3 regions of the Idiomarina sp. X4 genome follow, and region 3 is predicted to be linked to each of the others. Evidence: predicted binding sites of a transcription regulator. Region 3 holds the regulator's gene; each other region holds the start of a gene.
The links. The regulator NrdR, encoded in region 3, represses ribonucleotide reductase genes. The targets are predictions, from matches to a motif close to AAACACNANATNTNGTGTTT.
Positions count from the first base shown of each region.

Region 1 (4,267 bases), 950 kb from region 3:
TAGAATAGGCCAATAGCGACGACCGAGGCAGTGAATAGTGCCAGTAAGTTCTTGTCGCCTTTTTCTTTAAACGCACCAACAACACAACGCATCATGAGGACTAACCAGAATACGATGCCCAGGAACTTACCAATTTGCCATAGGCGACCTAAGTCGACGTACTCATAACCCTGATGGCCTAACCAGAAGTTCAGGTGTTCTGGCATGATTTGCGCAATCGCCAGCCAGTTACCGATAAAGGTACCCGCAACAACCAGAACCAGCGCCCAGAACAACACGTCCACGCCGAGTTTTTGGTATTTAGGATCTTTACCGCCGTTAATAATTGGCGCCAGGAATAAACCTGCGGCTAAGAACCCGGTCGCAATCCAGAACATAGCGGCCTGAATATGCCAGGTACGTGTCAGTGAGTAGGGGAACCACTCAGAGATATTGATGCCGTAGAACTCTTGCCCTTCAACAGTATAGTGAGCGGTTAAGCCACCCAATAAAACCTGTAAGCTAAACAACGCAACGACAATGAACAAATATTTACCCAGTGCTTTTTGCGAAGGAGTTAGCTTGACCTTAGAAATAGGATCGTGCTCCGGCGCAATCAGTTCCTCTTCTTCTTGGTCGCGTAAAAATGCCCACGCCCAAATCAGGAAGCCAATACCGGCAATTAAAAGAATGACACTGACAATAGACCAAATGATGTTTTCCGCGCTAGGCACGTTGTCTATCAGTGTCTCGTGTGGCCAGTTGTTGGTATAAGTGATATCGGCACCCGGGCGTTCAGTAGCAGCCGCCCATGCGGTCCAGAAAAAGAAATCATTCATTTGCGCACGACGCTCTGCCGAAGGTAATGTGTTTTCTTTCATCGCATAGCTGACGCGAGTAGGACGCAACTCAGGGTCGTCACTGAACAGTTTGGAGTAGTACTCACCGGTTTGCTCAATGGCCTGAATACGACGCTCGCTCAAAATAACTTCGTTTGAGCCTTTGTCGTATGTATTGGTGCGATACTCTTCTTTCAGTTCATACTCAAGCTGGTTTTGTTGAACACCGGTCAGCTTGTCATACGGCTTACCGAACACTTCTTGTGCACGAATGTCTAACCAGGCCAGCAGCTCACGGTGCAGCCAGTCCGCTGTCCAGTCAGGTGCCTGGTACGCACCATGGCCCCAAATAGAGCCTAACTGCATGCCGCCCACAGACTGCCATGCCGTTTGTCCGTCAAGAACCGACTCTTCGGTTGCAATGACGTTACCGTTGGTACTCACGAACTTGTCCGGAATAGGCGGTGCCTCCCGGTAAACTTCCGTTCCAAAATACCCTAAAACACCAAAAGTAATTGCAAGAACACCGATTAGTGTCCACCAAAGCTTACGATACCCGGCCATTGTTGACCTCCTTGATACCTCTGAACCACATCATGGGTTGTTACTCCCTCAAAAAAGAATGAATAGTGATGTTGATCTCACTGTCCCCATGCCTAGAGCAACTTCAATGCCAAGTTTTAATGTTTTGATTTTTATGGTCTTTTTTATTTTTAGGGTTCTTATGACTTAACTGGAAAGGGTTTTTTTTACTGTTAGGGTAAAAATAACCTAAAAGGTATTTTCTACCCCGTTAGAGGTATTCAACGTGTTTCTTGAGGTTGATCAATGCACAGTATTTTATGTTACCTATGCTAAGAAAACACAAGATATAGTGTTTTGTGCGTAAATTAATCCGATATATGGTGTTTCATGACGAGCTACCCACAACAGCTACATTACAGCTCTGAACAGGTTGTCTGGCAGGAAGTGCCGGATGAAGTGGCGTTAGCTTACACCATTACCGGTTGCCCTGTCGGGTGTAAAGGTTGTCATAGCGTGGACAGTTGGCCTGTCGGCAGCGGTTTAGCGTTAACCGAAGACTACTTGCAAGAGCGCCTGGCTATGTACAAAGGCCTCATTACGTGCGTGTTGTTTCTGGGTGGCGAATGGCAACCGGAAGCGCTGATAAAACACTTAAAACGAGTTCGCGCAGAAGGGTTGGAAACCTGTCTTTATACAGGCTACGAGGATGTCTCTCTGCGTATTAGGGAACAGTTGACGTACTTAAAAACCGGGCCATGGATAGCCGAAAAGGGTGGTTTAGAGAACCCCCACACCAATCAAAAATTTTATGACTTAAGAACAAAGCAGCTACTGAACTGCAAATTTCTGACAGGAGAATAATTATGTTGCGCTTAAACGACGACCAGGTTTCAGAAAAAGTAGACTTCATTGCGGACTATCTGAACGCACAAAATGCCGCAGACGGTTCGAAAATGGATGCCAACGCAAATGTTACGCAGAAGAACATTGCGACCTTAGAGGCTGAGTTAATGAAAGACTTTTTTGTGCAAGTGAACCGCAAGCAGGTCAGTAACAAAATTGCAGAGTTGTTCGACGACAGCTTAGCGAAAGAATACGTTCGTCAAATAGAAGATCATGAAATTTACGTGCACGACGAAACCAGCTTGAAGCCATATTGCGTGTCAGTGACGATGTACCCGTTTTTAACCGACGGTTTGACGAAGCTGGGTGGCGAGTCGCTGGCGCCTAAACACTTAGAGTCTTTTTGTGGCTCATTCGTCAACTTTGTTTTTGCCGTAAGCTCACAATACGCTGGCGCAGTAGCTACCGTCGAATTCTTAACCTACTTCGACTATTTCGCACGTAAGGACTATGGGGATGACTACCTAAATACGCACCGTAAGCAAATCGAAAATCATTTACAGCACGTTGTGTATGCGATTAACCAACCGGCAGCGGCACGTGGGTACCAAAGTGTGTTCTGGAATATTTCTGTGTATGACAAGCACTACTTTGACAGCATGTTTGGTGACTTCGTCTTCCCAAAAGACTTCAGTAAACCAAAATGGGAGACAGTGAGCGCTTTACAGGACTTCTTTTTAGACTGGTTTAATAAAGAGCGTGAAAAATCTATTTTGACCTTTCCGGTTGTGACCGTTGCGATGTTAACGGAAGAGGGCGCCTGTAAAGATCAGGTCTTCGCAAAGAAAATGGCGGCGGAATTAGCCAACGGTAACTCATTCTTTGTGTATTTGTCAGACAATGCCGACTCACTAGCGTCCTGCTGCCGTTTGCGCTCAGAAATTAGCGACAATACATTCTCTTACACCTTGGGTGCCGGCGGTGTTGCGACCGGATCGATTAATGTCATTACCATTAATATGAACCGCTTAGTGCAAGACGGCCGGAACTTGGAAGAAGAAATTAGCAAAATTCACAAGTATCAGGTGGCTTACCGTAAGCTGATGGAAGAATACAAAGACGCAGGTATGCTGACAGTGTATGACGCAGGCTTTATCAGCTTGGACAAACAATTCTTGACCATTGGTATTAACGGCATGGTCGAAGCTGCTGAGTCGCAAGGCATTAGAGCGAGCAATAATCCTGAGTACAAAAGCTTTGTAGAGCGTCACCTGAAAGTTATTTATGACGCCAATAAAGCCGCCAAGGCGGAATACGGCTACATGTTTAACACTGAGTTTGTGCCGGCGGAAAACTTAGGGGTTAAGAATGCAAAGTGGGACAAAGCGGACGGTTATAAAGTATCGCGTGACTGCTACAATTCGTACTTCTACGTCGTTGAGGACGACGAAACTAATGCTTTGGATAAGTTTGTGATGCACGGTAAGGAGTTGGTGGAATATTTGGACGGTGGCTCGGCATTGCACCTGAATATGGATGAAAAGCTGAATGCAACCGGCTACTTGTCATTGCTGAACATAGCCGCAAAAACTGGCTGTAATTATTTCTGTATTAACGTCAAAATCACTATTTGCAACGAGTGTGAGCACATCGACAAGCGCACGTTAAGTGAATGCTCCAGCTGTCATTCAGAGAATATTGACTACGGTACTCGAGTTATTGGCTACCTGAAGCGGGTTTCTGCATTCAGTGCGGGGCGTCGTAAAGAGCACGCTGCGCGTCACTATCATCGCGACGAAGCGAGCCAGGCCACTAACGGTGCGGCTCAGGCCAATATAGGGCTGCGTAAGGCAAGCTAAGTTGACACATCTACCCACAAAGAGGGAGTTAAGCTCCCTCTTTTTTGATGCATTCAAAAAGTGGTTTTGTGGTATTCTCCGCTCGCACTTCACGAATACGCGGTGACACCATGGAAATTACCAGTTATCAAGACTTTATCAATATGGCAAAACAACAACCTGAGCCACAAAGGCTACTGTTTGTTTTGGCCAAAGCTCAGCTACCTGAGCAACCCACTCAAA
Region 1 is NZ_CP025000.1:977,800-982,066, reverse strand. It holds gene CWC33_RS04725 (nitric-oxide reductase large subunit) at 1-1,382, opposite strand, end outside; gene nrdG (anaerobic ribonucleoside-triphosphate reductase activating protein) at 1,731-2,204, shown strand; gene nrdD (anaerobic ribonucleoside-triphosphate reductase) at 2,207-4,045, shown strand; gene CWC33_RS04710 (ribonucleotide reductase subunit alpha) at 4,156-4,267, shown strand, end outside.
Region 1: a site for NrdR is predicted at 1,679-1,698, ahead of nrdG (anaerobic ribonucleoside-triphosphate reductase activating protein). Genes of this name have one in related genera too.

Region 2 (4,267 bases), 450 kb from region 3:
GTCAACTTCTACTTCCGCTTTAGCACGCAAGTGAATGCGACCACGACCCGTTTTGTACGCTTCTACAATGCCGCTCCGGCCTGAAATGGTGGCAGCCGTTGGGAAGTCCGGACCCGGGATGTATTCCATTAACCCATCAACATCGATATCTGGGTTGTCGATCATCGCCAGAGAGCCGTTAATGACCTCAGTCAGGTTATGCGGCGGAATATTGGTCGCCATACCAACCGCGATACCGGAAGAACCGTTAACCAAAAGGTTAGGAACACGTGTTGGCAGTACGTCAGGAATGCGCTCAGTACCGTCATAGTTATCGACAAAGTCGACGGTTTCCTTGTCTAAATCGGCCAGTAACTGGTGAGAGATTTTAGCCATGCGAATTTCGGTGTAACGCATCGCCGCTGCAGAGTCGCCATCGACCGAGCCAAAGTTACCCTGCCCGTCAACCAGCATGTAACGCAATGAAAAGTCCTGCGCCATACGAACAATAGTGTCATACACCGCGCTGTCACCGTGCGGGTGATATTTACCGATAACGTCACCGACCACACGCGCTGACTTTTTATAGGGTTTGTTGTAGTCGTTACGCAACTCGTTCATTGCGAATAAGACACGTCGGTGTACCGGTTTTAATCCGTCCCTGACGTCAGGCAATGCACGCCCGACGATAACGCTCATCGCATAATCGAGATAAGAGCTTTTTAATTCATCTTCGATATTAACCGGTGACACTTCTCTGGCTAGATCGCTCATAGTTCAGTCCCTAAAATAAAAATCCGCATATCTTTGTTATTTTGATGCAGTCATTGTACCCATCCGAAACGAGTCTCGCACCCTCTTTTTCTTATTCTTTAGCTAGGGTAGACTAGCCGCGTTATTTATCGCTCACAACAGTGCACTCCATGACTCAAGAAAACAAAAATACTGAACAAAAAAACGTCGATTTAGAAGAAATCGCTAAGTTCTCGGCCCTAGCCTCGCGTTGGTGGGACCCGGAAGGCGAATTCAAACCTTTGCACGAAATTAACCCGGTTCGGCTGTCTTTTATTGAGCAACACGCTAATGGCTTATTTGGCAAAAGCATTCTCGATGTTGGTTGTGGTGGTGGTCTGCTCAGCGAAGCTATGGCAGAGCGTGGTGCCAAAGTTACCGGTATCGATTTAGCCGAAGAGTCACTAAAAATTGCTCGTCTGCATGCATTGGAAAGCGACGTTTCTGTCGATTATCAATGTGTCGCCGTTGAAAATCACGCGGCCGAACATGAAAGTCAGTATGATGCGGTAACCTGTTTAGAAATGCTGGAACACGTGCCTGACCCAGCCTCTATAGTTAATGCCTGCGCAAAAGCGGTTAAACCCGGCGGTTTAGTGTTTTTCTCAACCCTAAACCGTAACGTTAAGTCCTGGCTGCTGGGTATTTTGGCTGCTGAACATATACTGGGTTGGGTGCCCAAAGGCACACACCAGCATCAGCGTTTTATTAAGCCGTCGGAACTTCTTCGTATGGCCGATGAAGCCGGACTTAATGAGATTGATATTAATGGATTAATTTTCCATCCATTAAAAGGATTCACTTTGTCAGAAACCGACATAGACGTGAATTACATTACTGTTTTACAAAAGCCTCTGACCTAGCTCATGACCAATCTCGCTAATAACCCCAAGCTTCCCGAAGGCGTGCTATTCGATCTCGATGGCACCTTGCTGAACACGGCTCCTGATCTCGGCGCGGCACTAAATAATGTGTGCGCTTTATATGGTAAAGAACCTGTTCATGAAGACATTTACACGCCAGTTGCCTCCCATGGTTCCAGAGGTTTGCTAAAGCTGGCCTTTTCAGAAGAGCTGCAGACCCATGAAAGCGAGTTACGGAAAGCTTTTTTGGACGCCTATTCGAACAGTATTGCCGCTAAGACCCATGTGTACGAAGGTGTTGTACCGCTACTCAATGCTCTGATTCAAGCTCAAATAAAAGTAGCAATTGTTACTAACAAACCTAAGCAGTTGACCCAAGAATTACTGCCTAGCTTTCCCGAGTTTGATGTCTTTGAATCAGTTGTTTGCGGAGACACTCTAAGTGTATCAAAACCCGACCCTGCGCCCTTACTTCTGGCCACAGAGCAGTTGGGGGTTAATCCTACAAGCTGTATCTACGTGGGTGACGCTGAACGAGATATTCAGGCTGGCCGTAACGCTGAAATGACAACGGTACTGGCTCATTATGGGTATATTAGCGACAGTGACTCACCAGCCGATTGGAAAGCCGACTATGGAATTAGCACACCATTAGAATTACTGGATATTATTGGACTACCACAACCTTGATCTATTAACCCATTTTTAAAGACAAAAAAGTTATAAAAAGCCGAGGTCCTCGCAAACTCACGTCTAATAAAGGCTAGAAAAAAATCAACAATTAAACGTCGAATTTCTTTTCATTTTCTCGATAAATTCGCTTGATCAAAGTCTGACTAAGACCTAGCATACTGAAAAATCAAAGACACTAGATATTGTGTGAATTTCACTCTGTATAACTAATGACCACAATATCTTGTGGCTACATATCTATAACAAAAAGCTAAGAGTCGGCGCAAAATGAACGAGCAACTGTATGTCACCAAACGTAGCGGAGAGCGTGAACCGCTAAACCTAGATAAAATCCATCGAGTGATCATGTGGGCAGCGGAAGGCCTGCATAATGTTTCCGCTTCTCAAGTCGAAATTAAGTCTCATATTCAGTTTTACGATGGCATTAAAACCGAAGACATTCACGAGACCATTATTAAGGCTGCAGCTGATTTAATCTCGGAAGAAGCTCCTGACTATCAGTACATGGCCGCGCGTCTGGCTATCTTTCATTTACGTAAGCGTGCTTACGGGAAATTTGAACCCCCTCGTTTATTCGATCACGTCAAGAAAATGGTGGCAGAGCACCGTTATGACGAGCACTTGCTGGAAGACTACAGCGAAGCTGAGTTTGATCAGATGGACGAGATTGTCGACCACTGGCGCGACATGAATTTCTCCTATGCAGCGGTCAAGCAGCTTGAAAATAAATATTTAGTGCAGAACCGTGTGACTGGCGATATTTATGAAAGCGCCCAGTTCTTATACATTTTAGTCGCTGCCTGCTTGTTCGCGAACTATCCGAAAGCAACTCGCATGGATTACATCAAGCGTTTCTATGATGCAACGTCTGAGTTTAAAATTTCACTACCAACACCCATTATGTCTGGCGTTCGTACACCAACACGTCAGTTCAGTTCATGCGTATTAATTGAAACGGGCGACAGCCTGGACTCTATTAACGCGACCGCCAGCGCCATTGTGAAATACGTTTCTCAACGAGCCGGTATTGGTATTAATGCCGGTCGCATTCGTGCGCTGGGCAGCCCAATTCGAAACGGTGAAGCGTTCCACACTGGCTGTATTCCTTTCTACAAATACTTCCAGACGGCGGTTAAGAGCTGTTCGCAAGGCGGTGTTCGTGGTGGCGCAGCAACTCTGTTCTACCCACTATGGCATTTAGAAGTAGAAAGCTTGTTGGTGCTTAAGAACAACCGTGGCGTTGAAGAAAACCGTGTTCGTCATTTGGACTACGGCGTTCAATTCAACCGCTTGATGTATCAACGTTTGATTAAAGACGACTACATTACGCTATTCAGCCCTTCTGACGTACCGGGCCTGTACGACGCATTCTTCGAAGATCAGGAGAAGTTCGAGCAGCTGTACGTTCAGTATGAGCAAGACGAAAGCATTCGTAAAAAACGCATTAAAGCCATTGAGCTATTCAGCCTGTTTATGCAGGAGCGTGCCAGCACGGGGCGTATTTACGTACAAAACGTTGACCACTGCAATACGCATAGCCCGTTTGACTCGAAAGTTGCGCCTATTCGTCAAAGCAATCTGTGTCTGGAAATTGCTTTGCCAACTAAGCCATTACAACACGTCAATGACGAAGAAGGTGAAATTGCGCTGTGTACCCTGTCAGCATTCAACTTGGGTAAAATTAGCGACTTAGGCGAGTTTGAAGAACTGGCTGACTTAGCCGTTCGTGCGCTCGACAGCCTACTCGACTATCAGGAATACCCAGTTCCAGCAGCGTATAATGCGACTATGAACCGTCGTACTTTAGGTATTGGTGTCATTAACTTCGCTTATTACTTGGCTAAGCACGGTGTTAAATACTCTGACGGCTCGGCGAACAGTCTGGTTCACAAAACCTTCGAAGCTATACAGTATTACCTGATGAAAGCCTCAATGAACCT
Region 2 is NZ_CP025000.1:2,380,837-2,385,103, reverse strand. It holds gene gyrA (DNA gyrase subunit A) at 1-753, opposite strand, end outside; gene ubiG (bifunctional 2-polyprenyl-6-hydroxyphenol methylase/3-demethylubiquinol 3-O-methyltransferase UbiG) at 903-1,634, shown strand; gene CWC33_RS11525 (HAD family hydrolase) at 1,638-2,324, shown strand; gene nrdA (class 1a ribonucleoside-diphosphate reductase subunit alpha) at 2,595-4,267, shown strand, end outside.
Region 2: a site for NrdR is predicted at 2,498-2,517, ahead of nrdA (class 1a ribonucleoside-diphosphate reductase subunit alpha). Genes of this name have one in related genera too.

Region 3 (4,267 bases):
CTCCTGTGTTGAGCGGTACTCGATTAAATCGGCAATAGTCCCAACCTTAATATCATGCTGTTTTGCAAAGGCTTCAAGATCTGGGCGCCTTGCCATAGTACCGTCTTCATTCAGTACTTCTACAATCACCGACGCAGGCTCAAAACCAGCCAGTCGCGCTAAGTCGCATCCCGCTTCGGTATGCCCTGCGCGATTTAAGACGCCGCCCGATTTTGCTTTTAATGGGAAAATGTGTCCCGGCATAACCAAGTCTTCCGGCTTAGCATCCTTTTTCACTGCATCCAGCACAGTCTTCGCTCGATCAGCTGCTGAAATGCCTGTTGTGACTCCTTGCGCCGCTTCAATAGAAACCGTAAAGTTTGTTGCGTAAGGCGCATTATTTTTATCTACCATCAGCGGTAAATTCAGTTGCTGACAACGCTCTTCAGTTAAGGTTAAGCAGATAAGTCCACGACCATAACGCGCCATAAAGTTAATCGCTTCTGGCGTCGCGCATTCCGCAGCAATTATAAGGTCCCCCTCATTTTCACGATCTTCATCATCCATCAGGATGACCATTTTTCCCTGACGAATGTCTTCTATAATCTCTTCTGTGCTATGCAATGACATAACGCTTAACCTTTTCCTGTCATAAGTTGAGGTACTGCGATAACTCGTTGGTCATCACCAACCTGACGCCTGTCAGTTATTTTAAAGCGTATCGCTTTGTCTAAAGTATTCGGCTCGTCAATATCAAAGAGTGAACGCGCCGCGTTGCCCAGTAGCTGACCTGAACTGTACATTATCAAGCGGTCACAATAACCCGCCTGTATAAGTGCAGCCGCTAAAGACGCACCACATTCGGTCCAGATTTGGTTCACTTCGCGCTTTGCCAACTCCGACATTAAAGCACTTAAGTCAATTTTCCCGGTAGCGGCTGTCTTCACAATAACTTCATGGCAATGTGAATGCTTACTTGGCTGACCAGACTTAGACCTTATTAACCACACCGGAACCGGTGACTCAAAAATTTTAGCGTCATCGGTCACTCTGTTCTGACTGTCTATAACAATACGTATGGGTTGTTTTAACGGTTCAGGTAAAGGCCTTGTCGCTGGCCACTGGTTTTGTCGAACCGTCAGCATGGGGTCATCTTTTAAAATGGTATCCGCGCCAGTAAGAATCGAGTCGGATTGAGCTCGCCAATATTGAACGTCGGCACGCGCATGAGGACCCGTTATCCATTGGCTGCGCCCATCTGATAACGCGGTTTTTCCATCCAGCGACGACGCCATTTTGACAGTAATGAAAGGACGGTTTTCCCGCATTCTGGACAAGAAACCTGGGTTCAGCTGTTCCGCAGACTTTTCCAACACGCCAACCAGCACGTCAATATCCGCCTCATGCAAACGCTTAATGCCATTTCCACTCACCCGAGGGTTAGGATCATGCATAGCGACCACAACACGCGCAATGCCCGCTTCAATTAAAGCGTTCGCACATGGTGGGGTACGCCCCATGTGGCTGCACGGCTCTAAAGTCACATAAGCCGTTGCACCTTTTGCGTCAGCACCAGCCTGCTTTAACGCATGAACTTCTGCGTGCGGTTCGCCGGCTCGCTGATGCCAGCCTTCACCAATGATTTTATTGTCTTTAGCTATCACGCAACCTACAGCAGGGTTAGGTCGCGTTGTCATAATGCCGCGCCGAGCCAACTCAATGGCACGATGCATCATTTCGTGATCAACTTTTAGTTGCGACGGTTTAATCATTCAAACGAGCGATTTCTTCGCCAAACTCTCGAATATCTTCGAACGAGCGATAAACGGAAGCAAACCTTACATAGGCCACTTTGTCGATTTGTTTCAGGTTTTCCATAACCAATCCACCAATAAAATTACTGGTTATTTCGCGCTCACCCGTCGCACGGATACTCGATTTAATTTTATTAATAGCCTGTTCCATAAGCTCCAGACTAACTGGGCGCTTTTCGAGTGCTCTTAACAACCCGTTGCGGAGCTTATCTTCATTGAACGGTTCTCTCGAGCCATCGGTTTTAATAACCCGCGGCATGATGAGTTCAGCCGTTTCAAAAGTCGTAAAGCGCTCCTTGCAATGATTACACTCACGCCGGCGACGTACCGAGGCGCCATCCGCAACTAAGCGCGAATCAATAACCTTGGTGTCTTGTGTGCCACAAAATGGACAATGCATTGCCTGACTCCTTTAAGTGCGCTTTACGACTCGTTTAACGATAGTGCGTAATTATCCGTATACCGGAAAGTTAGCGCATAACGCTTTTACTTGTTCACGTACTTCTGAAATTTTGCTCTCGTTCGAGATATCGTCCAGAACGTCACAGATCCAGTTAGCAACTTGTTCAGCTTCAGTTTCTTTAAAGCCACGGCGGGTAATAGCCGGTGTGCCTAAACGCAAGCCAGAGGTCACAAAAGGAGAACGCGGATCATTAGGAACCGCATTCTTGTTAACCGTAATAAATGCATCACCTAAAGCAGCATCTGCGTCTTTACCCGTGATGTCTTTATCGATTAGATCAACCAGGAATAAGTGATTCTGCGTACCATTAGAAACAATCTTATAGCCGCGAGACTGCATTGCTTTAACCATTACGTTCGCATTTTTTAGCACTTGTTGCTGGTAAGCTTTAAATTCCGGCTGTAATGCTTCCTGGAAAGCGACCGCTTTACCGGCAATAACATGGCATAACGGACCGCCTTGATTACCCGGGAATACGGCACTGTTTAATTTTTTATGCAGCTTTTCATCATCGCTACCGGAAATAATCAAACCACCACGTGGGCCCGCCAGCGTTTTATGCGTAGTCGTAGTAACAACGTGTGCGTAAGGCACTGGGTTCGGGTATTCACCTGCAGCAATCAAACCCGCTACGTGCGCCATATCGACCATTAAATAAGCATCAACTTTATCCGCAATTTCACGGAATTTTTTCCAGTCAACGATACCAGAATAGGCTGAGAAGCCCGCAACGATCACTTTCGGTTTGTGTTCCAGCGCCAGTTTTTCAACTTCGGCATAGTCAATTTCACCAGTGGATTCGTCCAGGCCATACGAAACGGCGTTATAAAGCTTTCCTGAGAAGTTAACTCCGGAACCGTGAGTTAAGTGACCACCGTGCGCCAAACTCATACCAAGGAAAGTGTCTCCGGCTTCCATCAGCGCCATAAATGCAGCCGTATTTGCTTGCGAACCAGAATGTGGCTGTACGTTTGCATATTTTGCACCGAATAACTCTTTGGCACGCTCAATGGCTAAGTCTTCAACCTTATCGACAAACTCACAGCCACCATAATAACGCTTATGTGGATAGCCTTCTGCGTACTTGTTGGTTAACTGAGAACCTTGCGCCTGCATGACTCGCGGACTGGTGTAGTTTTCTGACGCAATCAGCTCTATGTGTTGTTCCTGACGCTCAACTTCGCCTTGCATCGCTTGCCATAAGTCCGCATCAAAGTCGGCAATGTTCATCTCAGATTTCAGCATTACAGCTCTCCAAATCATTAAATGGTCTTAATTTGTCGGGTATTTTACCTTAAAACACAAATGAGTGCCTAGTTCAGCACAACAAAGTTTGGGGATGTTCGTAAATAACAGTAAACTATGCAGTAACTTTTTTGTTGATAGGAAGGATTTTACGTCGCTATGGCGCAATATATCTATTCAATGTCTCAGGTGAGCAAAGTAGTGCCACCTAAGAAAACCATCTTAAAAGATATTTCTCTGTCGTTTTTTCCAGGGGCCAAAATTGGTGTTCTGGGTGTTAACGGTGCCGGTAAGTCGACCCTGCTCCGCATTATGGCGGGTGTTGATACAGAGTATGAAGGTGAAGCTCGCGCATTATCAGGGACTCAAATTGGTTACCTGCCACAGGAGCCTGAGCTCGATGAAAGCAAAACGGTCAAAGAAACGGTTGAAGAGGCTGTTACAGACGTAAAAGAAGCGCTGGGTCGCCTCGATGAAATTTACGCGGCCTACGCTGATGAGAATGCTGATTTCGACGCGCTGTCGAAAGAACAAGGCGAACTGGAAGCACTGTTGCAAGCCAAAGACGGTCACAACATTGAAAATATTCTGGAACGCGCAGCAGATGCTTTACGCCTTCCTGAATGGGACGCCAAAATCGGCAACCTGTCGGGTGGTGAGCGACGCCGTGTGGCTATTTGTCGTTTACTGTTATCTAAGCCGGACATGCTGCTGTTAGACGAGCCTACCAACCACCTTGATGCAGAGTCGGTTGCTTGGCTAGAGC
Region 3 is NZ_CP025000.1:1,928,635-1,932,901, reverse strand. It holds gene ribBA (bifunctional 3,4-dihydroxy-2-butanone-4-phosphate synthase/GTP cyclohydrolase II) at 1-609, opposite strand, end outside; gene ribD (bifunctional diaminohydroxyphosphoribosylaminopyrimidine deaminase/5-amino-6-(5-phosphoribosylamino)uracil reductase RibD) at 615-1,751, opposite strand; gene nrdR (transcriptional regulator NrdR) at 1,744-2,193, opposite strand; gene glyA (serine hydroxymethyltransferase) at 2,245-3,501, opposite strand; gene ettA (energy-dependent translational throttle protein EttA) at 3,661-4,267, shown strand, end outside.